2 linked regions of the Occallatibacter riparius genome follow. The protein of the gene in region 2 interacts with the protein of the main gene of each other region in a pairwise test. Links are inferred from orthologs where the notes say so. Each region holds a gene or a part of one and is shown on either strand. Other genes may lie near its edges.

Region 1 (10,909 bases), 2.7 Mb from region 2 along the record:
CTACGGTTGGCCTGCGGCAGGTAGAACTCGTCGAATGCGAACAGGCTGATGGCGAGCGTGCCGGCGATCACCAGGATCGGAATCACAAGGCGATAAAGGCTGATCCCCGTAGCTTTCATCGCCACAATCTCGCTGTTGCGGTTCAGCACGCCAAAGGTGACCAGCACCGCGATGAGCACAGCCAGCGGAGCGATGGTGTAAAGCATGCTCGGCGTAAGGTTCACCAAGTAGAGACCCACGGTGGTGAGCGCAATGTGGTTGCGGATGATATCGCCCACCAGTTCGAAAAAGGTGAACACCAGCATCAGCATCACAAAGCCGCACAGGACCATCAGGAACATGGTGAGGAATTCCCTCATCACGTACGCATCCAGAATGCGCGGAAATGCGCCGCGGTAGGCCTTGCGCACGCTGCGCGGGCGGCGCTCGAGAAGGTGCGTCAGGTGTGAACCGTTGTCGTGCAAAACTGTTGCGATCCCTGAGCCCCTGCTCTTCGGGGTGCGGGCAGTCAGGCCCGCAATGGCCGCGATCACCCCCCCGCCGGTTGCCATCTGCCAAAGCAGGAAACTCCCGGCGATAGTGAAGATTATGTTTGCAAGCCATACGGCGAGCGTAGGCGGCAGCTTGTCCTGGCGTGCAAGCGCCACGCCGGTGTACGACAGTACGTAGTAAATGATGACCAGCAGCAGAGTGAAGACAAACCCCGAGCTCTTGCCGCCGCGTCGAGACATCACTCCCAGTGGCACTCCAACCAGCATGAGTACAAGGCACGCTGCCGGATAAGCGAACCGGTTGTTCAGCTCAATAAGGAAGCGCTTGTTATCAGGCTGGTGAATGCGCTGGAGAAGAGTGCGCGTCGGAATAGCGTAGACAGCCGTATCCATGCGGCCCAGGTGCACATCGCCTTGCGGACTGAGCGTCAGTGGAAGGTCTGTCGTATCAAACGTGGAGACATTGTACTGATCCGGGTGGCCCGGAACGCCCTCATGCTGCTCGCCATTGCGCAAGCGCATCAGCAACTCCAGCGAGGAGTCGTTCACTACGGTGGCGGATTCCGCAGTGGTAATCTTCGGCGCCGCAGGATCGCTTACATCCGCCATAAAGATCTGCTTCCAGTTGGCCGCGCCCGTCCCGGAGCGCACGTCCTGAACGTAGAGCACTTTGTCATGGAAGTCCTCGTAGAACACGCGCGGCTGAATCTGGTAGGACGCCTGCGATGCCGCCAGCGACTGTTGCATTTCGAGAATCGCCTGGTTGGCGCGGGGCGCAACCCACAGCGAGTTCACAGTGCCGAGCAGCGCGCCGGCAACGGCGACAATCGATGCCACTCGCACAAAATAGCCGATACCGAGCCCCGATGCGCGCATGGCGATGATTTCGCTGTCGGCTGCCAGGCGGCTCAGGCCCAGCAGGATCCCGACCAGCACCGACATGGGGATTGTCACCCAGAACAGGTTTGGCAGGAGGAACAGAAATACTTCGAACGCACTGCTGAAACTGGAGCTGTTGCGCACCACCATTTCCAGAATCTGCGGCAGGCGCGGCATGAATAGGATGAACGTGAATAGAGCGCAGCCGATGAGTGCGTGCGACAGGATTTCGCCGAGGATGTAGCGGGTGAGAATGCGCACGGGCTATGGCTCTGGATTCAGTTTAGCGCGTAGCCGTAGACGCCAGCGCGGTTGGCTGCCAGCGGCGCAGGCGCAGGCTGTTTGTCAGCACGCTCACGGAACTGAAAGCCATGGCGGCTGCGGCAATCCATGGGCTGAGCAGGACATGAAACGCCGGATACAGCGCGCCGGCGGCGAGCGGGATGCCGAGCACGTTGTAGCCAACCGCCCACCAGAGGTTCTGCCGCATGACGCGCAGCGTGGAGCGCGCGAGGTCAAGCGCGGCAGGAATGGCTGCCGGAGTGGCGCGCAGCAGCAGAACATCGCCTGCTTCCTGGGCAAGATCGGCACCCGAGCCCATCGCGATACCAGCGTCCGCCTGCGCTAGCGCGCCGGCATCATTGATCCCGTCGCCCACCATTCCCACTCGCAGGCCTTCCTGCTGTAGCGCCCGGACGCGGGCCAGCTTGCCGGCGGGATCCAGGGCGGCTTCGAGTTCGGTGATGCCCGCCTGATTCGCGATCGGACCAGCAGAGGCTGCTGAGTCGCCAGTGAGCATCAGTACGCGCAAGCCGCTGTGGTGCAGACCCGCAACCGCTTGCGCCCCCTCCGGTCGCAGCGCGTCGCGAGCATCGAAATAGGCGACTGGCACATTGTCCACGGCCATCCAAAGCCGCGTAACACCCGCCTCGGGAGGCGTTACGTCTTTCGGCAGCCGAACGAAGAATTCGCCGAAGAGCGCTTCATTGCCCAGCATGCAATCATGCCCGTCGACCCGCGCGGTCAGCCCCCGCCCGGGCAGAATCTGTATGTCTTCGGCAGCGGGCCAGCGCACGCCAGCCTCGCGAGCGTAGTCGAGAATTGCGTGCGCCAGGGGATGATTGGACCGCTCCTCCGCGGCAGCGGCCATCCGCAGCAGTTCAGGTTCGGGCATGCTACCGAGCGGGTGAATCGACTCAAGCACCGGCCGTCCAACCGTGAGGGTACCGGTTTTGTCGAGAACGATGGCGTTGAGATTGGAGAGCCGTTCCAGAGCTTCTCCGCCCTTGAACAGCACGCCGAGCTGCGCTCCTCGCCCCACGGCGACTGTCAACGCGGCAGGCACGGCAAGCCCCATCGCGCACGGACATGCAATGACCAGCACCGCCACAGTATTCGCCAGCGCCAGCGCGACGGAGTGCGTGGCGATCAACCAAGCGATGCAGGTGATCGCAGCCAGCGCAAGTACGACGGGAACAAAGATGGCGCTGGCGCGGTCTGCCAGGCGTTCCATCGGAGCGCGCGATCCCTGGGCCTGCTCCACCATGCGCGTGATCTGCGCGAGAACAGTGGCCTCGCCCAGCGACTCAGCCCGGCAGGTCACGGCGCCGTCGTAATTGAGCGACCCGGCAAGCACGCGTCCGCCCGGGCCGCGCTCCAGCGGAGTAGACTCACCCGTCAGCATCGACTCGTCCACCGTGGTACGGCCCTCGAGGACTGTCGCGTCGACAGGGAAGCGCTCTCCCGGCAGAACTAGAACGCTATCTCCTGGCCGGATCTCATCGAGAGGCACGACGGTCTGGACGCCATCGATGACGCGACGTGCAGTGACCGGCTTCATGCGGCTCAGTGAGTCAAGCGCCGCGAGAGCGCGTTTCTTCGCGCGCGCTTCGAGCGCTTTGCCGAGTAGGAGGAATCCGAGGATCAGCAGCACCGCGTCGTAGTAGACCTGGCCGCTGCCGGGCAAGATCGTCGCATACGCCGAATAGAAGAAGGCAACGCCGGTGCCGAGCGAAACCAGCGTGTTCATGTTGGTAGAGCGATGAAGCAGACCGCGCCAGGCGTTCACGAAGATGGGCCGACCGGCCCAGACCAGCAGAACAGCAGTGCCTACGAGCAGGGTCCAGCGCAGCGCCTGCGGCGGCACGGAGTAGAGCCAGGGCAGGGCACGCATAAGCGCCTGGTCGATCGCACCCATATCTTGGCCGAGCGGCATCGCGAGAATCATCGCGACAGCGCCGGCGACAAGCATCACCCAGGCCTTGCGTGCTGATCCCGCATCGTGATCGCGCACCGGTTCAGCGGATTCCCCGCGTGGAAGCACAGCGTCATAACCGGCCTGCCGGATGGCGGCAACCAACTTCTCCGGCGGCGCAACCTTGGGATCGAACGCCACATGAGCCCGATGCGCCATCAGGTCGACGCGCGCTTCAGACACACCTTCCGTAGAGCGCAACGCCTCTTCCACGTGGCGCTGGCATGCCGCGCACGTCATGCCGACGACCGGCAATGTGACCGACTCTGTTGTTGTCGCCGCCAAGATCAGGCCCCGGGCTGGCTTGCCGGATCGGGGTGTGCTTTGTATCCGGCCGCTGCCAGCGCTTCAATCGCGCGATCGATCGGCGGCGGATCCTGTGTCGATTCAAGCCGCGCAGCCCCCACGCGAACCTCCTTCACCTCTATACCTTCAGTCGCAGAAAGCGCCTGACCCACGCGGCGCACACATGCCCCGCAATGCATTCCATCGATATGTAATGTGAATTCCGACATACAGTCCCCGTTTCTTAGGGATGCCAAAGCGAGCAAAGGGATGCAAGGTCAGCGTCTCGCTGACACGCCTGCATTTCCCGTTCGCATTCCATATGTCTATGCTACCCTCATCGCGGAGGCGCCGACCACGTATGACAACCGCTACTGAAGCCACGCTCACGCAGACCGCACACGCATTCTTCGAGGCATGTGAAGCAGGAAAGGGCTGGGACGCCTGCAGCCCCTACTGCACGCTCAATGCGAGCTTCTCCGCGCAGGCCGAGCCGCTGCTCGACCTCAAGACTCTCGCGCAGTACGCCGACTGGATGAAAGGCATGACGGGCCTGATGCCCGACGCTCGCTACGATCTCAAGGCCTTCGCGACGGATGCCGAACGCAACACCGTTGTCGCCTATGCCGTTTTTCACGCCACGCACACCGGAGAGGGTGGGCCTGTTCCTCCCACCGGCCGCTCCACCAGCACCGACTACGTCTACGTCATGCAGTTTGAGGGCGGCAAGATCGCTCACATGACGAAGATTTGGAACGCGGGCTACGCCATGCGCGAGCTCGGCTGGGCGTAAGCCGGCTTCCCAGGCTGAGCAAACTCGAAGCGCCTTTTCGCATATCGTAGAAGTATGCTGCAACGCGAGTATCCGTTATCGCCGCTGGTGGGCGTGGGCGCCGTCATTGTGCAGGAAGGCCGAGTCCTTCTCGTCCAGCGCGGGCGGGAACCGATGAAGGGCCGATGGACCATTCCCGGCGGCCTCATCGAAATTGGCGAGTCGCTGCTCGAGGCCGTGGTCCGCGAAACCCGCGAAGAGACCGGCCTCGACATCGAACCCATCGAGCTTGTCGAACTCCTCGACCGCATTCATCGCGAAGAAGGCCGCGTTCGCTACCATTACGTCATCGCCGACTATCTGTGCCGCGTGACCGGCGGCACCCTCGCCGCCGCCGACGATGCCGCTGCGGTTCGCTGGGTAGAACGCGCCGAATGGAACAGCCACTCCGCAGTGGCCATCGATCCCATCACCGTGCGCATCATTGAAGCAGCATGGCAGCGCGCCAGGCAATTGGAAGAGGAGAACAGGTGAGACCGTCGCGAAAGGTTCAGTGGATTCTTGGCGTTCTCGTCTCCCTCATTATTGCCGCGGGCGTTGGCTTTTATCTCAGGCCAGTTGAGGTCTTCAACGAACTGCTCTATTTCCAAATGAGCATGTCAGGCTCGCACAGCCGGTGGATCACGATCAACGGCCATCGCATTCATTACTACGAGGCCGGCCCCTCCGATGCGCCGCCAGCAGTTCTGGTCCACGGGCTCGGCGGCCACGCTGAGGACTGGCGAATGCTGCAGCACTTCTTCATTGGCGCGCACCGCCACGTCTACATGATCGATCTGCCCGGCTACGGCCGCAGCGACTGGCCGCAGGACTTCTCCTATTCCATTCCCGACGAAGCCAACGCCGTCGTCGCCTTCATGGATGCACTCGGCCTCAAGCAGGTGGACCTTGCTGGCTGGTCGATGGGCGGCTGGATTGCGCAGCGGATAGCCCTCGATCACCCCGATCGCATCAAGCGCCTCATGCTCTTCGACAGCGCCGGCCTGAAGAGCCGTCCGGAGTGGAACACCGATCTCTTCGTGCCCACCTCCGCGCAGGAACTCGACGATTTGGACAAGCTCCTGATGCCAAATCCGCCTGAGGTCCCCAGATTCATCGCGCGCGATATTCTGCGCTATTCGCACGAACACAGGTGGGTCATGCGCCGCGCGCTCGATTCCATGCTGACGGGCAAGGACACGACAGATGAGCAGTTGCTGACGTTGAAGATGCCAGTTCTGATTGTGTGGGGCGGGGAAGACCACATCATGCCCGTCGCGAACGGCGAGCAGATGCACCGGCTCATTCCGCAGTCGCAGTTCGAGGTTATCCCCGGCTGCGGACATCTCGCGCCCGTCCAATGCTACAACCAGGTCGGGCCGAAGGTCACAGCGTTTCTGCAGAAATAGCGCAAAGCAAAGCCCGGATCTCGTGCAAGATCCGGGCTCATTGTTGAAGTTGTGATTGAACTACACGCCGATGACTGCGCAGAGCTCCTTCACAGCCGCCGCGCTCTTCTTCAGCGCCGCATCTTCCTCAGGAGTGAGCTTGATCTCAATGATCTTCTCCAGACCCGCCGCGCCCAGCTTGCACGGAACGCCGATGTAGTAGCCCTCGATGCCGTATTCGCCCTGCAGATACGCCGCGCAGGGAAGGATCTTCTTTTTGTCCTTGAGAATCGCCTCAACCATCTCCACCGTCGCCGCGCTGGGAGCGTAATAGGCGCTGCCGGTCTTCAGGTACTTCACGATCTCCGCACCACCGTCGCGCGTGCGCTGGATCAACTGCTCCAGGCGCGCGGGCTCAATCAGCTCGGTGAGCGGGATACCTGCAACCGTTGAGTAGCGTGCCAGCGGAACCATCGTGTCGCCGTGGCCGCCGAGCACGAACGCCGTAACGTTCTCCACGCTCACGTTCAGCTCTTCTGCGATAAACGTGCGGAACCGCGCCGAATCCAGAACGCCTGCCATGCCAATCACGCGCTCGCGGTTGAATCCAGCCTGGCGGAACGCGGCCTGCGCCATCGCATCCAGCGGATTCGAAACGATAATCAGGATCGCCTCAGGCGACTGCGCAACCACCTTCGCAACCACGTCGGACATGATCTTGAAGTTGGTGTGTAGCAGGTCGTCGCGGCTCATGCCCGGCTTACGCGGAATGCCGGCAGTGATGATCACAATGTCGGAGTTCGCTGTCGCGGCGTAATCATTCGAGCCCACCACATGCACATCGCGCTTCTCAATCGGCATGGCCTCGAGCAGGTCGAGCGCCTTGCCCTGCGGCACGCCGTCCACCACATCAATCAACACAACATCGGCCAGCTCTTTCGAAGCGATCCAGTGGGCCGCAGTGGCGCCCACGTTGCCGGCGCCGACAATAGAAACCTTCTTACGCATGATTTTCTCCCTTAGCTGCTAGCTTCTAGCTGCTAGCTCCTGGCTGTGTCGTGCGAACCGGCTGTCCGTCATTTCATGAAATGAGCTAGAAGCTAGTGGCTAGGAGCTAGAGGCTGCCTTTTACATGTTTCCAATGATCCGCGTAGCGAACTCGCTGGTGCCCACCTTCGTGGCGCCCGCGGTCTGCCGCTCGAAATCATAAGTGACAAACTTCTGCTGGATCGTCTTCTCCATCGCGTTCTCAATCATCTTGGCTGCTTCCTTCCAGCCGATGAAGTCGAGCAGCATCACACCGGAGAGGATCACCGACCCTGGATTGATGACGTCCTTATCCGCATACTTCGGCGCCGTTCCGTGCGTAGCCTCGAAGACCGCGTAGCCATCGCCGATGTTCGCGCCCGGAGCTATCCCGAGCCCGCCCACCTGCGCAGCGGCTGCGTCCGAGATGTAGTCGCCATTAAGGTTCGACGTGGCCAGGATCGAGTAGTCGGACGGGCGAATGATGATCTGCTGGAAGATCGAGTCGGCGATGCGATCGTTCACCAGGATCTTCTGCTTCCATGCGCCGTTGCCATGCGTCTTGCCAATGGAGTCGAGCGTCTGCTTGATCTCCGCGTAAAGCGCATCGCGGAAGGCCTGGTTTCCGAACTCGAGGCCCGGCTCGATCAGTGCCGCATTCTCTTCGATGGTGATGTTCGGGTTGGCGTCCACGTTGCCGAGAATCCAGCTCTCGCGTTCGGTCACGCAGTGCTCGCGGAACTCCTCTGTAGCGACCTCGTAGCCCCACTCGCGGAAGGCACCCTCGGTGAACTTCTGAATGTTGCCCTTGTGCACCAGGGTCACGGTCTTGCGGCCGCTCTCGAGCGCGTGCTTGATGGCATAGCGCACCAGGCGCTTCGTGCCGAAGATCGAAATCGGTTTGATGCCAACGCCTGAATCCTCGCGGATGCGCTTCTTGGTGTTGCCCAGCATCTCGGTGTTCAGGAAGCTGATGAGCTTGGCCGCATCCGGCGTGCCCTGCTTGAACTCGACGCCCGAATACACGTCCTCAGTGTTCTCGCGGAAGATGACGATGTCGACCTTCTCAGGATGCTTCACGGGGCTCGGCACGCCCTGGTAGTAGCGCACCGGGCGCACGCAGGAGTAGAGGTCCAGGATCTGGCGCAGCGCCACGTTTAGCGAGCGGATGCCACCGCCCACCGGCGTCGTCAGCGGTCCCTTGATGGAAACGCGCAGGTCGCGCGCCGCATTCACGCTGTCGTCGGGCAGCCAGTTGTTGAACTGGCGATAGGCCTTCTCGCCGGCGTAAATCTCGAACCACTTGATGCTGCGCTTGCCGCCGTAGGCCTTTTCCACGGCTGCGTCGAACACGCGCTGCGAAGCCTTCCAGATGTCGCGGCCCGTGCCGTCGCCTTCAATGAAAGGAATGATGGGATTGTCAGGGATAGTGAACTGGCCGTTCGCGTACTGGATGGGCTGCCCGTCTTTGGGGAGTTCGAGCCCGTTATAGGTGCTTTGCATGTTGTCGGTGGATTCCTTCCGTGGGTTCAAAGGGAAGGCTAACACCTCAAATTTAGGAGTGACAAATTGGGCTTCCGCCTTTGCGGTCGCAAATATCGGGTGCCCCGTCCAAGCTCTGCTTGGGCGGGAGAGTTGTGCCCAGGGGGAATGACTCGGCTTTATCGCGCCTGCGCCTGACCCGCCAAATTATCTCCATCAAACTTTGGAATCCCGAAATGCCCGCGCAGATGCAGCAGATCTATCGGGCTCAAATCTCCGGCCACAGTCACCAGCGTCACCGACTTGGGCGTCTCCGCCAGCACCACCGCGCCGCGCACATTCACGCCATCCATCACCACCCACACATCGGTATTGCCGTTGTGCACAGGACCGCCGTGGCTGGTGCTGGTCACCACGTGCTTCCAGCCGCGCAGATGGTATGCTTCGCGAATCGAAGTGACGGCATTTTCGTCGGGCACGCCCATATCGCCAAACTTCAGCATGTGCACGCTCAGGCCATCAAGGTGACCAATCGCCTGTTTTGTGGGCTCGTCATCCCCGGCCAGCGCTCCCCCTGCGGCGTGCAGCATGTTGCGGTCGAGCGTGAAGCTGTTCTTCACCGCGGCCTGCTGGGCCAGAAACCCAAGCGCCGGCGGAGTCCAGTCAAGCACCACCGGATTCTCACTTTGTACAGCGGATGGCGGAGGGCCCTGGGACCAGGCGGTGAGTGAGAAAGCGACGACGGCTGCGCAGGCGAGGATCCGGTACTTCATATAGACCTGAAACGCTCGCTGCATTCAAATGTTGCGCAGTTTCGCCAATCAAAATTCGACGGTCGCCCGTCACCGCAGGGAGGCCCAGCGGCCAGAATCGGCTCACATTGTGAACGGGAGGATAAATTCGGCGCCGCTGCGGTCCTGTTGCCGGTCTGGATGCGATACACTCAATCGGGAATCTCTCGCAAGAAACGTCATTTTTCGCCTCATGGAGGGTACATAGAAATTGGGAAAGAGCATGGTCCCAAAGAAGTTGTTTTTCACCAAGGGCGTGGGCAAACACAAGGAGCGGTTGACCTCCTTTGAGCTCGCCCTCAGGGATGCGGGCATCGCTAGCCAGAACTTGGTGCGCGTCAGCTCCATCTTTCCGCCGCGCTGCAAAATCATCACGCGCAAGGAAGGCCAGTCTCTTCTCAACCATGGCGAAGTTGTGTTCGCGGTCATCGCGGAGAACTCCACCCGCGAGGCCCACCGTCTCTGCGTGTCGAGCATCGGCGTTGCCATTCCCGCCGACAAGGATACCTACGGCTACCTGAGCGAGCACCACAGCTTCGGCGAGACCGAGGACCAGGCCGGCGAATACGCCGAAGAGCTGGCGGCTGAAATGCTCGCCACCACGCTCGACGTCGACTTCGATCCCGACAAGAGCTGGGACGAGAAGAAGGAGATCTACCGCATCTCCAACAAAATCGTTCGCACCAGCAACATCACGCAGTCGGCCGTGGGCGACAAGCGCGGTCTGTGGACCACTACCATCGCCGCCGCGGTGCTGATCCTCGACGAAGACTAATTCCGCTTCAGGCGGACCAGGCAACGGGCCAATTCCGCCGCAGCGGAGTTGGCCCGAACCGTGTTTAGACCGAAGAACCGAAGGGGCTCAATGGCGAACTCACGCAAATACAAAATCGGCCTGGTGCAGATGAGCATGGGCCCCGATCCGGAAGCGAACCTGGCCACTGCCATTCGCCACGTGCGCGATGCCGCAAAGCGCGGCGCGCAGATCGTGTGTCTGCCGGAGTTGTTCCGCGCGCAGTATTTCTGCCAGCGTGAAGACCTGCGGCTCTTCGATCTCGCCGAGCCGATTCCCGGCCCTTCGACGCAGGCCCTGGGCGAAGTCGCCCGTGAAGAACGCATCTCCATCGTCGCTTCGCTGTTCGAGCGCCGCGCCCCCGGCCTCTATCACAACACCGCCGTGACTCTCGACGCCGAAGGCAAGATCGCCAGCGTGTATCGCAAGATGCACATACCTGACGATCCGCTCTATTACGAGAAGTACTACTTCACGCCCGGCGACCTGGGCTTCCGCGCCGTGGACACGCCGCAGGGCCGCATCGGCACGCTCGTCTGCTGGGACCAGTGGTACCCAGAAGGCGCGCGACTCACAGCCATGCAGGGGGCTGAGGTGCTCTTTTATCCCACGGCCATCGGCTGGCACCCGGCGGAGAAGGAAGAATTCGGCACGGCGCAATATGAAGCCTGGCAGACCATTCAGCGCGCCCATGCCATCGCCAACGGCG
Region 2 (10,699 bases):
CTGGTCCTTCCAAACCCAGCCGGCAATCAGGATATCCATCGGAACCGGAATCGAAGACGAATCCAAAAGGGCTACGGCTCCCGCGCCAAACACCCCGAACTTCAGGATGGCGGGCAGAATCACCACATTCCACTTCGCCATCAAGTGCGCAAAAAACTGCTTCAAACCGGTTCCCTTTCAGCCTTCCCAAACGTCCATTCTGAAAGACCATTGTATCGTTGCGCGCTTTCGCGCTCCTCGGTTGCACGCCACGGCTGCGGACCTCCTCTCGAGCAGCTTCCAGGGCTGGTTTGGCCGGAACTGAAAGGAATGAGAGAATAGATGAAAGGACTCAAACGGAGCCCGGCGTCCGCCTTGCTCCAGCCGGACGAATGCCCCTCAGCGTAGTGCCAACCAGAGAGAACGAGCCCACCGAGCCCACCGGTTCTTCGCAACTCAGCGCCCCTCAACCGGACCCCTCGCCAGAGCCTCCACTTCGCCCTGAGCCCGAACGCCAGCCCCGCAGCACCTCCCGCTGGGTCGACTACGACACCCACGAACTGCTCGAAATGATCAGCGAGCTCGAAGACGAGCGCCGCTGGGCTCGCCTGCGCGAAGGCGTCCTTTGGGCCGTCCTCATCCATATCTTTCTGCTCTCGTCCATCACCTGGATTCCGAAGTACGTCTTCAGGGTGCCGCCGGTCATCGACCCGTTCGACGCCATCAAGCAGCGCAAAGACCTGAAATATCTTGACCTTCCGCCCGACTTGGTCTCGAAGTACCAGCCCAAGGTGCAGGTCAAGCCCGTCGAGCCCAAACGTGTTCAGCCCCAGGTGGACAGAAAGACCCTCGAGGCGCTGAACAAGCCTCCTGCTCCTCCACCGCCGGCCCCCGAGCAGCCCAAGCTCGAACAGCCCAAGCCACAGGAGCAGGCGCCGCCACCCATCCCGCCCGCGCAGCAGACGCAGTCACAGGTCGAGGCGCCGCAGCCCAAGGCCGTGCCCGCAAGGCCCAGCTTCGCCTTCGGTTCCCAGAATCCGGCCGACCAGCTCAAAGACGCCATGCGCGGAGCCTCTCGCAGCCCCGGCTACGGCGCCCAGCTCCCCTCCAGCCCCGGTGAAATGTCCATGCACCCCGGCGCAGGTGCTGGCGGCGTGCAGATCCTGTCTGACACCCAGGGTGTCGACTTCAACAGCTGGCTCATTCGCTGGCACCGCGAGACCGAAAAGACCTGGGACCCGCTGATCCCCGACGAAGTGAACCCGCCCATCCTCAAGCAGGGACAGGTGCAGATTCGCTTCCGGGTCCTGCCCAACGGCCGCATCCAGGACGGCAGCATGGTCCTTGAAGGCCGCTCGGGCGACACCGCGCTCGACCGCGCCGCCTGGGGAGCGCTCACCGGATCAAACTACCCGCCGCTGCCCCGCGACTTCCACGGACCGTTCCTCGAACTCCGCGCCATCTTCATGTACAACATGCGGCAGTAGGGTGTTTTAGACCTCCAGGAACGACTCCTCCGACACCGGAACCGGCACCCATACCTCGATCGTCGTTCCGCTCCCCGGCTTCGAGCGTACCTCGAGTCGCCCATTGACGAGCCGGGCCCGCTCTTCCATGCTGCGGATTCCAATCCCGCCTTCACGCACGGCTTCTTCCAGATTGAAGCCGACGCCTCCATCGGAGATCGACAGGTGGAGCTTCCCTTCCAGGCCCTGCACACGCAGCTCGGCTGACCGCGCACTGCTATGCTTCCTCGCATTCTGCAGCCCTTCCTGCGCAATGCGGAACAGGCACAGCGCCGCCTCGTTCGGGATCTTCCGCGGCACGTTCTCCGCAACCAGCGACACATCGAGGTCATGATGCTTCCGGAACTCGGCGCAGAGCCCTCTCAATGCAGGAACGAGTCCCATACTGTCCAGCGTCGACGAGTGCAGACGATGCGACAGAGAATGCAAATCGGTTCCGAGCGCATTCACCTGCCTGGCAAGATCGCGCAACTGGGCCAGCGCAATCGCATCCTTCTCCCCAATATCCTGCGAAAGGCTTTCCAGCTCGATCGCCAACACCGCCAGGCGCTGCTGAAAATCATCATGAATCTCGCGCGCAATCCGGCGGCGCTCTTCTTCCTGCGCGTTGATAAGTTGGCCGCTCAGCCGCCTTAGCGCTTCCTCCGCCAGCTTGCGCGCCGTGGTGTCCGTGGCGATGCCCAGCATGCGCTCCGGCTCGCCATTTGGCGCATGGTAGAACTTGCCACGCGCCGTAACCCAGCGCAGCGTCCCATCGGTCCGAATAACTCGAAAGTCGGCCACATACGGCTTTCGGCTCTCTCTGGACTTGGCCAGAGTATCCGCAACTCTTTCCCGATCGTCTGGGTGGACGAGCTTAAGAAAGTCCCCGAAGTTCACGTCATGCTGGCTGTCCGGGATGCCAAACATGGTTTGCAAGTCCCCATGCCACCGGTTCTTGCCGTGCTTGTAGTCCGCGTCCCAACTGACTGAGCTCGCAGCCTCCACTGCCAGTCGGAGCCGGTCATAAAGCAGGACGAGTTCCTTCTCGCTTCGTCTGCGCCGCGCCCGGTTCCACAGCAGCGCAACAATCAGCCCCGCTTCCAGCAGAATTAGCGAGATGCCGGCAATTACGTACCCCTTGTACTGCTGCCATAGAGTGGGCTGCCGGTAGAGAACAATGCTGCCCGGCGGCAAGGCCGATTCCGGAATATGCCATCTCTGAAGCTGCCGCCAATCCATGCGGAATTGGAACTTTGAGAGATACACGACGGGAATCCTGGCTGGCGCCTCACCGGAGAGAACACGCGCTCCTATCTCCCCGGCCATAACCGCATCCTGAGTTGCGTCGGTGGTTGCCCCTCCAATTCCGCCGTGGTCGAGAACTAATGAAGGCTCTAAGGAGTAGGTCGGCAGGCGTTGCGAGGCCTCGGTCAGAACATCAAATGCGGTGACAGCGGGCTGTTCCGAATCTTCCGGAGATAGTTGAAACAAAACCACGGTCCTGGGCGGCAGGGCTGCAACCTTCTCGAGCATTTGACCGCTTGGCGGCCCCACAATGTCAATCTCCTTCACACGGCTGCTATGACGAAGCAACTCGGAATGCACAGCCGCAAGAAAAGAGTCTCCCGTCACCGACTTACCCGATATGACAGCAAGTGTCGTCGTATCCGGATGAAGGCGAAGCGCGAGATCGATAGTCTCGTGGGTGCTGGGGACCACTGCCACTCCCGTGACATCGGGCGATTTTTCCTGGTCAGCCGTCATGCTGGGGACCGACATGAACACGATAGGCAAACCCGCAAATATCGTGTCGTGGTATTGTGTCGCGAAGCGCAGAGCCTGATCCATGCAGGCGATCACGAGATCCGGTTTTTCGCCGTAGGCCGAGTGGAGAGCCTTCGCTAGATTGGCACGGAACGAATCCTCGTCGAAGTGCGGATTCGCTAGATCAATGATTGAAAAATCTACCGGAAATGGGACACGGCTCCGCAACGACGATTCCATTTGATTCAGGGATTTGCGCCCGCGACCGCTGGAAAGTACCAGCACGTTCCTGGTCCGAACCCCTTTCGCTTGCGCCCCGGTCATCGGCGCAACGGACAGCAACGGCAGCCCGAAGAACAGAATCGCGAGGACCGCGCATGTCGTTCGTCCCGCCGCCATAACCCGCCGCCTTCCGCCCGCACCTGAATTGACCTTCGTATCGATCCAGTTCGCTCCTAGCCTGAATTATTGGGATCGGCGCCATCCAGTATGCCTTAGAAAAGCCGGTAATGGCTGGTTTCACCGTCACATCAGTCGGGCCGCGCTCAAAACTCCGGCCACACGGGCCCCGGCCGGTCCTTCGCCCAAAGAATGTAGTCCAGCGTAGGCGCCTGGCCGCCGTGTTTGCGGATATACCTTAGGCACTGCCCGCGATGGTTCTGGCTGTGCATCGCCACCTGCGTAAGCCCATCGGCTACAGTGAATTCGGTCTTCAGGAACGCCAACTCGAATCGTCGCTCGAGACCGGCATCGTCGAGGCCCTCCACAAACGCGAGCTCTGCTTCATGCGTTGCACGGTATCGCTCAACCAGTTCGCCAAACGACGCGGGCGGCTGCATCTCCTTCTCACGGTCAAAGGAAGGCTGCTGCAGGAACAGCCAGAGGAAATATCGCTGCGTACTGACAACGTGCAGCAGCGTCTTTTGCAGCCACTCATCCTCGAGCAGCGGCGGATGCGCGTGAACGGCGGAAAGCAGAGCGGCGTCCGCCCAGGCCTGGTGCGCGAAAAGACTCTGGAAGTTCACGCCCAAATGATAGCGCTACGCCGGAAATCGCCGAATGCCTTGCCTCGTATGCTATCCGTGAGAGGGTAGCCATCATTCATCTCGATCTGCGGAAGCCCCGCTCGGAGGATCATTGAATAAAGGAAGAATGGAAGCCTTCAGCGACGGCGTTCTCGCGGTCATCATCACCATCATGGTGCTGGAAATGAGGCCGCCCCACGACGCTACGCTGGCAGCATTAACGCCTGTGCTCCCCGTGTTGCTGAGCTACCTGCTGAGCTTCGTCTACGTCGGCATTTACTGGAACAACCATCACCACCTGCTCCATGCCACTCAGCACGTAAACGGCGCTACCCTCTGGGCCAATCTGCACCTCCTGTTCTGGCTGTCACTCATCCCGTTCACGACGTCCTGGATGGACGAAAATCACTTCGCATCTTGGCCGACTGCGGTCTACGGCATCGTGCTGATGTTCGCAGGCGCAGCGTATTTCATCCTCACCAGAACCCTTATCCGCCTTCATGGGCGCGGCTCGACCCTGGCCACATCCATCGGACGAGATAGAAAAAGCAAGCTCTCAGTCGTGATTTACGCCGCGGCCATTCCGCTGGCCTTTGTGCACGCATGGATTGCAGGGGCGGGCTACGTCCTGGTCGCCATCATCTGGCTCGTCCCCGACCCTCGCATCGAGCGAAAAGCCGCACAATCGACTGAAGAGAACGCCTGAGGTCGGATCTGCTCCACCAAAAGCAAACGGCCTGAAGCAAGGCTTCAGGCCGTTCGGAACTGCTCAGAATCTGTCTGCTTAGGCGGCTGCCGTCTTGGCCAGCGCGGCCTTCGACTGCTCCACCAGCTTGGTGAAGCCGGCGGCGTCCTGCACGGCGATGTCGGCCAGGATCTTGCGATCCAGCTCGATGCCGGCCTTCTTCAGGCCGTTGACGAATTGCGAATAGCTGGTGCCGTTGAGCTTGGCTGCGGCAGAGATACGCACAATCCAGAGCGAACGGAACTGGCGCTTCTTCTCGCGGCGGCCCTTATATGCAAACTTGAGGCCGCGCTCGACGGCTTCCTGGGCTGCCTGATAAAGCTTCGATTTCGTGAGGAAGTAACCACTTGCGCGCTCAAGGATCTTCTTGCGGCGGTCACTCCGCTTTGTGCTGCGTTTTACGCGGGGCATCGTGTTTCTCCGTTTGGTTAAGTGGTCTTACGCGGCTGGAGGCAGGAGAACCGGCCTTGGAGGCTGGTCAGAACCTCTTCACTCGCGACTGCAAGCCTTAATCACTCGGCTGCCTTCCGGCTGCCGGGGGCCTCTCCACTGAGGCCCTGAAGTTCCCACCCGCAAGGGCGGAGACAACGATCAGGCGTACGGGATCATGCGCGCTACCTTCGCGTGATCACCGTCAGAAACGAGAGCGCTCTTACCAAGCTTACGCTTCTGCTTCGGTGACTTCGACGAAAGGATGTGCCGCGTCTTCGTGTGGCCCCGCTTGATTTTGCCGGTGCCGGTCTTCTTGAAGCGCTTGGCCGCGCCCGAATGGGTCTTCAACTTGGGCATCTTTTTTCTCGTTTTGCGACGGAGCCCTGAGGACCCCGTCAGAAACGCGCCCTACACAGGGATTCCCCTGCGCCTCAGGCGCTTCGATCAGTATATCGGGAAAAGTCCTCACTTACCAGCCCGCAGGCCCATCCGGTCCTTCCGTCCCGTTATCAGACCCAACTGCACCCTGCTTGATACTCGGCGAACGCCTCCAAACACCCTACACTGATCCTGCTCTGGTTTCTCCGCACACTCCTGCGTGTTGCGGAACCCCCTCATCGCGCTCACGTTGGCGGCATTTTCGGCTACAGCCGGAACGGCCGCCACCTCTCACCACGCCAAAGCCTCAGCGCATCCGGCGAAGGCGTACTCGCATGCAGCCGCGCCGCGTACCCACGCCGCGACCGCTAGTTCGCGAGCCTCTGCACATCAGAGCACCTCTGCACGTCACAACTCCTCGGCCGCCCACGTGTCTTCCTCGCACCGATCTGCTGTCCATTTCGCGGCGCACAGCCACACCGCCGGCCCCTCCCACCACAATCCGGAAGCGCACCGTTCGCCGGCAATCCGCCATTCCCCTCCCTTCACCGCCGCCGGCCCCACAGTTGAAGCTGTGTCGCTACATCGCTATCGTCCGACCCCCATGCCGCCCCCGCTTCTCGGCTCCTCCCTGTCCCTCGCCCGCCAGAACCAGATCAGTGAGTCCGAAGGCCTCGAGCGCATCCTCGACAACGACGACCTGAACAGCCGCATTGCCCAGCACCTTCTCGTGCCGCTACCCGCCTCTGCCTCGCTGCTGGTCAACAGCGAGCTGCCGACGAATCGCCGTTACTGCCGTCCCTGGACCGCCCACTTTCTCACCGAGTTCGCCCGTGCCCATTCCGCACGCTTCCACCGCCCCATCCTGGTCAGCTCCGCCGTCCGCACAGTCGAGTACCAGAAGCAGCTCATTCTCGTGAACGGCAACGCCGCCGCAGCTGAAGGCGACGTCGTCAGCCCCCACCTCACCGGGGCCACGGTCGACATCGCCAAAGGCACAATGAGCCGCCAGGAACTCGGCTGGGTCCGCTCTTGGCTCCTGCCGCTCCAGGTCGCCGGCCAAATCGACGTCGAAGAGGAGTTCCAGCAGGCCTGCTTCCACATCACGGTCTACAAGACTTACGTCCCGACTCCGCCCCCGCCCGGCCCGCATCACCACAGGCACTCGCCCGCCCCTGAAGCCGAGCTCGCCTCTCGCGGCCGTTAAATCGCCGGCTCCCGTTCACACGAATGTGATTGCCTCCACCCAGGATTGGGTTACAATCGCGGCGACCGCACTCCACATCTGAAATTGAACTCAAAAATGTAAGAGTGCGTATTCAATGCAAGATCCAATCGGGCCCGCGAAACGCAGACTCCCTCTGCGCCCTCGACGGCTACGTATGTGAACCGATATTTGAGAGGCACACATGAGTGACACAAGCGTTCAGCCGGTGGCGGAATCCACCCCCGGCCTGTCTCAACTCGCGCGCATAACGAACACCTTCACCGCGCCATCGAAGACCTTTACCGATATCAAGAATGGCCACCGTAGCTGGTGGATGCCGTTCCTGATTTACGCAGTGCTGGGCTACGTCTTCTTCTTCGCCGTCAACAGCAAGATCGGCATGCGCCAGGTGATGGAAAACCAGATCAACCTCAGCCCCAAGGCTCAGGAGCGCATGCAGCAGGCCACGCCTGAGGCGCGGGAACAGCAGATGAAGATCTCCACCTATGTTACGGAAGGAGTCTTCCTCGCCGGACCCGTGTTTCTCATCATTATGGGTCTGGTCATTTCCGGCGTCATGCTGGGAACCATCAACTTCGGCTTCGGCGGCCGAGCGAAGTTCGGCAGCGTTCTCTCCGTCTGGATGTACGCAATGTTGCCCTCCATATTCAAGACACTGTTGGGGATTATCGTCATCTACGCGGGGGCTGCGCCGGAGTCGTTCAACATCAAGAATTTCGCGCCTACCAACGTCGGAGCCTTTCTGAATCCGGCAGACGTCGGGCCGGCGATCTACAGCCTCGCCACGTCCATCGACATCGTCACCATCTGGACTCTGATCTTGGTGGGCATCGGCACTGCCACCGTTGCCGGCGTCAAACGCAGTTCTGGTTACATTGCAGCCTTCGGGTGGTGGATACTCGTCGTCCTGATCGGCGTTGGCTGGAACGCAGCATTCTCTTGAGTCCTACTCAGGAACAAAAACGGCGCGCATCAAAGATGCGCGCCGTCGCTTTTCTATTCCCTATTCCCTACTGCCTACTCCCTGCGTTATTCCGTCCACCGCCGCATAATCAGCGATGCATTGATCCCGCCAAATCCGAAGGAATTCGACAACGCCACATCAAAGCTGTACGGAATTGCCTGGTTCGGCACGTAATCCAGCTTGCACTCGGGATCGACGTTCTCCAGGTTGATCGTCGGCGGAAGCATCTGGTTCTGCAGCGCCAGGATCGTGATGCCGGCCTCCAGACCGCCCGCGCCGCCCAGCAGGTGCCCGGTCATTGACTTCGTCGCGCTCACCTTGAGCTTGCCGCTCAATGCGTGCTCACCGAAGACCTTTTCGACAGCAAGCGACTCATTCCCGTCGCCCGCCGGAGTGGACGTGGCATGCGCGTTCACATAGCCCACTTCTTCCGGCGCAATGCCCGCATCCTTCAGCGCCGCACGCATACTGCGTTGCGCGCCCAGACCTTCAGGAGCGATGCCGGTCATGTGATACGCATCCGCGCTCATTCCGTAGCCGATCACCTCGGCCAGGATTTTCGCACCGCGCTTCTTTGCAAACTCGAGCTCTTCCAGAATCAGAATGCCCGCGCCCTCGCCGATGACAAAACCGTCGCGGTCCTTGTCGAAAGGACGGCTCGCCTTCTGCGGCTCGTCGTTGCGAGTCGAGAGGGCTCGCATCGCAGCGAACCCGCCCACCGCCAGCGCCGTCACCGATGCTTCCGATCCGCCCGCGATCATCACATCCGCATCGCCATGCAGAATCATCCGCACCGAGTCGCCAATCGAGTTCGCCGACGTCGCACACGCCGTGGCCGTTGCTGAAATCGGCCCCTGCGCCCCATAGCGGATCGAGATCTGCCCCGCCGCCATGTTCACAATCGTCGAAGGAATAAAGAAGGGCGAGATCTTCCGCGGCCCGCCCGCCAGAAGGCTGGCATGCTCACGCTCAATGATCTCGAAACCGCCGATCCCCGAGCCGATGAACACACCCACGCGGTCCGCGATCTCGGGCGTAATCTGCAGCCCCGACTGCGTCAGCGCTTCGTGCGTTGCGGCGAAGGCAAAATGAATGAAGCGCCCCATCTTGCGCGCTTCCTTCTTGTCCACGAAGTTCAACGGGTCAAAATTCTTGACCTCGCAGGCGAATGTGACAGGAAATCCCGTGGTGTCAAAGGCCTGGATAGGCCCCGCACCACTGGCTCCCGCCAACAACTGCTGCCATACTTCGAGAGCGGTATTGCCTACACCGCAAACCAGCCCAAGGCCGGTGATAACGACTCTTCGATTCACCGGCTACTTGCCTTTCGCGGTCTTTTCGTGCTTCTCGATGTACTCGATTGCGTCCTTGACGGTCTTGATCTTTTCCGCGTCTTCGTCCGGAATCTCCAGATCGAACGCCTCTTCAAACTGCATCACCAGCTCGACAACGTCGAGCGAGTCCGCACCCAGGTCTTCCTGAAAGCTGGCATTGGGCGTCACTTCCGCCTCATCCACCTGGAGCTGTTCCACAATGATCTGCTTAACCTTCTCTTCCACGGCCATGCGTGTCTCTCCTCAAAGTCTTTAGGCGATTCAACCCGGATCAGGGCGTCCGCGCCTGTGCCAATCCAGCCGAGAATATAGGCCAGCGGCTGCCCAGCACAACCGGCGCTGCGCAAAAATCGCGCAAGTCCCCGAAGTTCCAAGTCTATAAGGCGAACCGGGCTGCGGTAAAGGCGCGCTACTCTCTGCTCTTGTCGTCCTGAGCCGCAGGCGAAGGACCCGCTTTTGCACTTGCATTTCTTTCTGTCATTCCGGAGGGAATCTGCTGCTGAACCGCTGAGGAAGCCCCGCGAGTATCCAATTTCCGGGTGCCCCCGATCTCTCGCTTTTGGAGAGGGGCGCGTACCAGAAGGAAAACCCGGCGGAGTTTCGACCCACAATTTCACAGACAAAAAGGCGTATATTTGGCGAACAGAGAAGGAAATCGCCATGCAGGCTCTCATCCCCGTTCTCGCCGCCCTCATCGGAATCGTAGCCGGCTATCTTCTGCGCCAGTTCGCCGCCAAATCCGAGCGCGCCGCCATCGAAAGCGAAAAGGCCCAGCTCGCCCAGCGCGCCGCAGAGCTCTCCTCCGAACTCACGTTAGCGCGCGCCGACCTCGCCCAGTCCCGCACCCTGGCCGAGCGCCGCGCCGGATTCGAATCCCTCTCCGCCGAGCGCCAGTCCACCATCGACCGCCTCACGGCAGATCTAATCACCGCTCGCGATGCGCTGCATACTCAGTCAACTGCCGCCAGTGACTCCGCCTCGAAGTCCTCCGCCCGTATTGGCGAGCTCGAAACTGCACTGCTGAATGAGCGGGCTAAGGTCCAGGAGCGAGACGAGTTCATTAAGAATGCGCGCATCGAGTTGGCGAATCACTTTGAAGCGCTCGCCGGAAAACTGTTTGACGAAAGATCCAAGTCCTTCTCCGAGTCCAGCCAGAAGGATCTCAACACCCTCCTCGCCCCGCTGCAAACGCAAATCAAGGAATTCCGCGAGAAGGTCGAAAAGGTCCAGACCGAATCCACTGTCGGCGTCACCGAACTCAAGACTCTGGTCGCCAACCTCAACACCATGAACCAGCAACTCTCCGATGAAGCCCACAACCTCACCACAGCGCTGCGCGGCT

The links.
Region 1: the proteins of MOP44_RS11010 (region 2) and MOP44_RS22040 interact in binary tests that used the Escherichia coli proteins (3 or more experiments, as listed by UniProt). The link is inferred for Occallatibacter riparius from one-to-one orthologs.

Annotation. Positions count from the first base shown.
Region 1 is NZ_CP093313.1:5,382,738-5,393,646, reverse strand. Bases 4,226-7,170 are described here. They hold MOP44_RS22040 (alpha/beta fold hydrolase), read left to right. Parts: upstream 4,226-5,211; coding sequence 5,212-6,129; downstream 6,130-7,170. Other genes in these bases: mdh (malate dehydrogenase), read right to left, coding at 6,190-7,116; MOP44_RS22045 (NUDIX hydrolase), read left to right, coding at 4,757-5,215; MOP44_RS22050 (ester cyclase), read left to right, coding at 4,271-4,702. Outside these bases: LPS export ABC transporter permease LptF, read right to left, coding at 1-1,631; MOP44_RS22060 (heavy metal translocating P-type ATPase), read right to left, coding at 1,654-3,909; MOP44_RS22055 (heavy-metal-associated domain-containing protein), read right to left, coding at 3,912-4,139; MOP44_RS22030 (NADP-dependent isocitrate dehydrogenase), read right to left, coding at 7,237-8,637; MOP44_RS22025 (hypothetical protein), read right to left, coding at 8,796-9,413; MOP44_RS22020 (pyruvoyl-dependent arginine decarboxylase), read left to right, coding at 9,631-10,182; MOP44_RS22015 (carbon-nitrogen hydrolase), read left to right, coding at 10,273-10,909. UniProt on the Escherichia coli protein: The physiological role of BioH is to remove the methyl group introduced by BioC when the pimeloyl moiety is complete. It allows to synthesize pimeloyl-ACP via the fatty acid synthetic pathway through the hydrolysis of the ester bonds of pimeloyl-ACP esters.
Region 2 is NZ_CP093313.1:2,721,962-2,732,660, reverse strand. What follows is about bases 7,965-10,699. They hold MOP44_RS11010 (acyl carrier protein), read right to left. Parts: upstream 9,589-10,699; coding sequence 9,340-9,588; downstream 7,965-9,339. Other genes in these bases: rmuC (DNA recombination protein RmuC), read left to right, coding at 10,018-10,699; fabF (beta-ketoacyl-ACP synthase II), read right to left, coding at 8,089-9,336; MOP44_RS11020 (Yip1 family protein), read left to right, coding at 7,965-8,002. Outside these bases: MOP44_RS11060 (YqaA family protein), read right to left, coding at 1-165; MOP44_RS11055 (TonB C-terminal domain-containing protein), read left to right, coding at 387-1,466; MOP44_RS11050 (PAS domain-containing protein), read right to left, coding at 1,473-3,650; MOP44_RS11045 (DinB family protein), read right to left, coding at 3,797-4,276; MOP44_RS11040 (TMEM175 family protein), read left to right, coding at 4,404-4,982; rplT (50S ribosomal protein L20), read right to left, coding at 5,061-5,432; rpmI (50S ribosomal protein L35), read right to left, coding at 5,613-5,810; MOP44_RS11025 (DUF5715 family protein), read left to right, coding at 6,052-7,038; more of MOP44_RS11020, read left to right, coding at 7,241-7,964. UniProt on the Escherichia coli protein: Carrier of the growing fatty acid chain in fatty acid biosynthesis.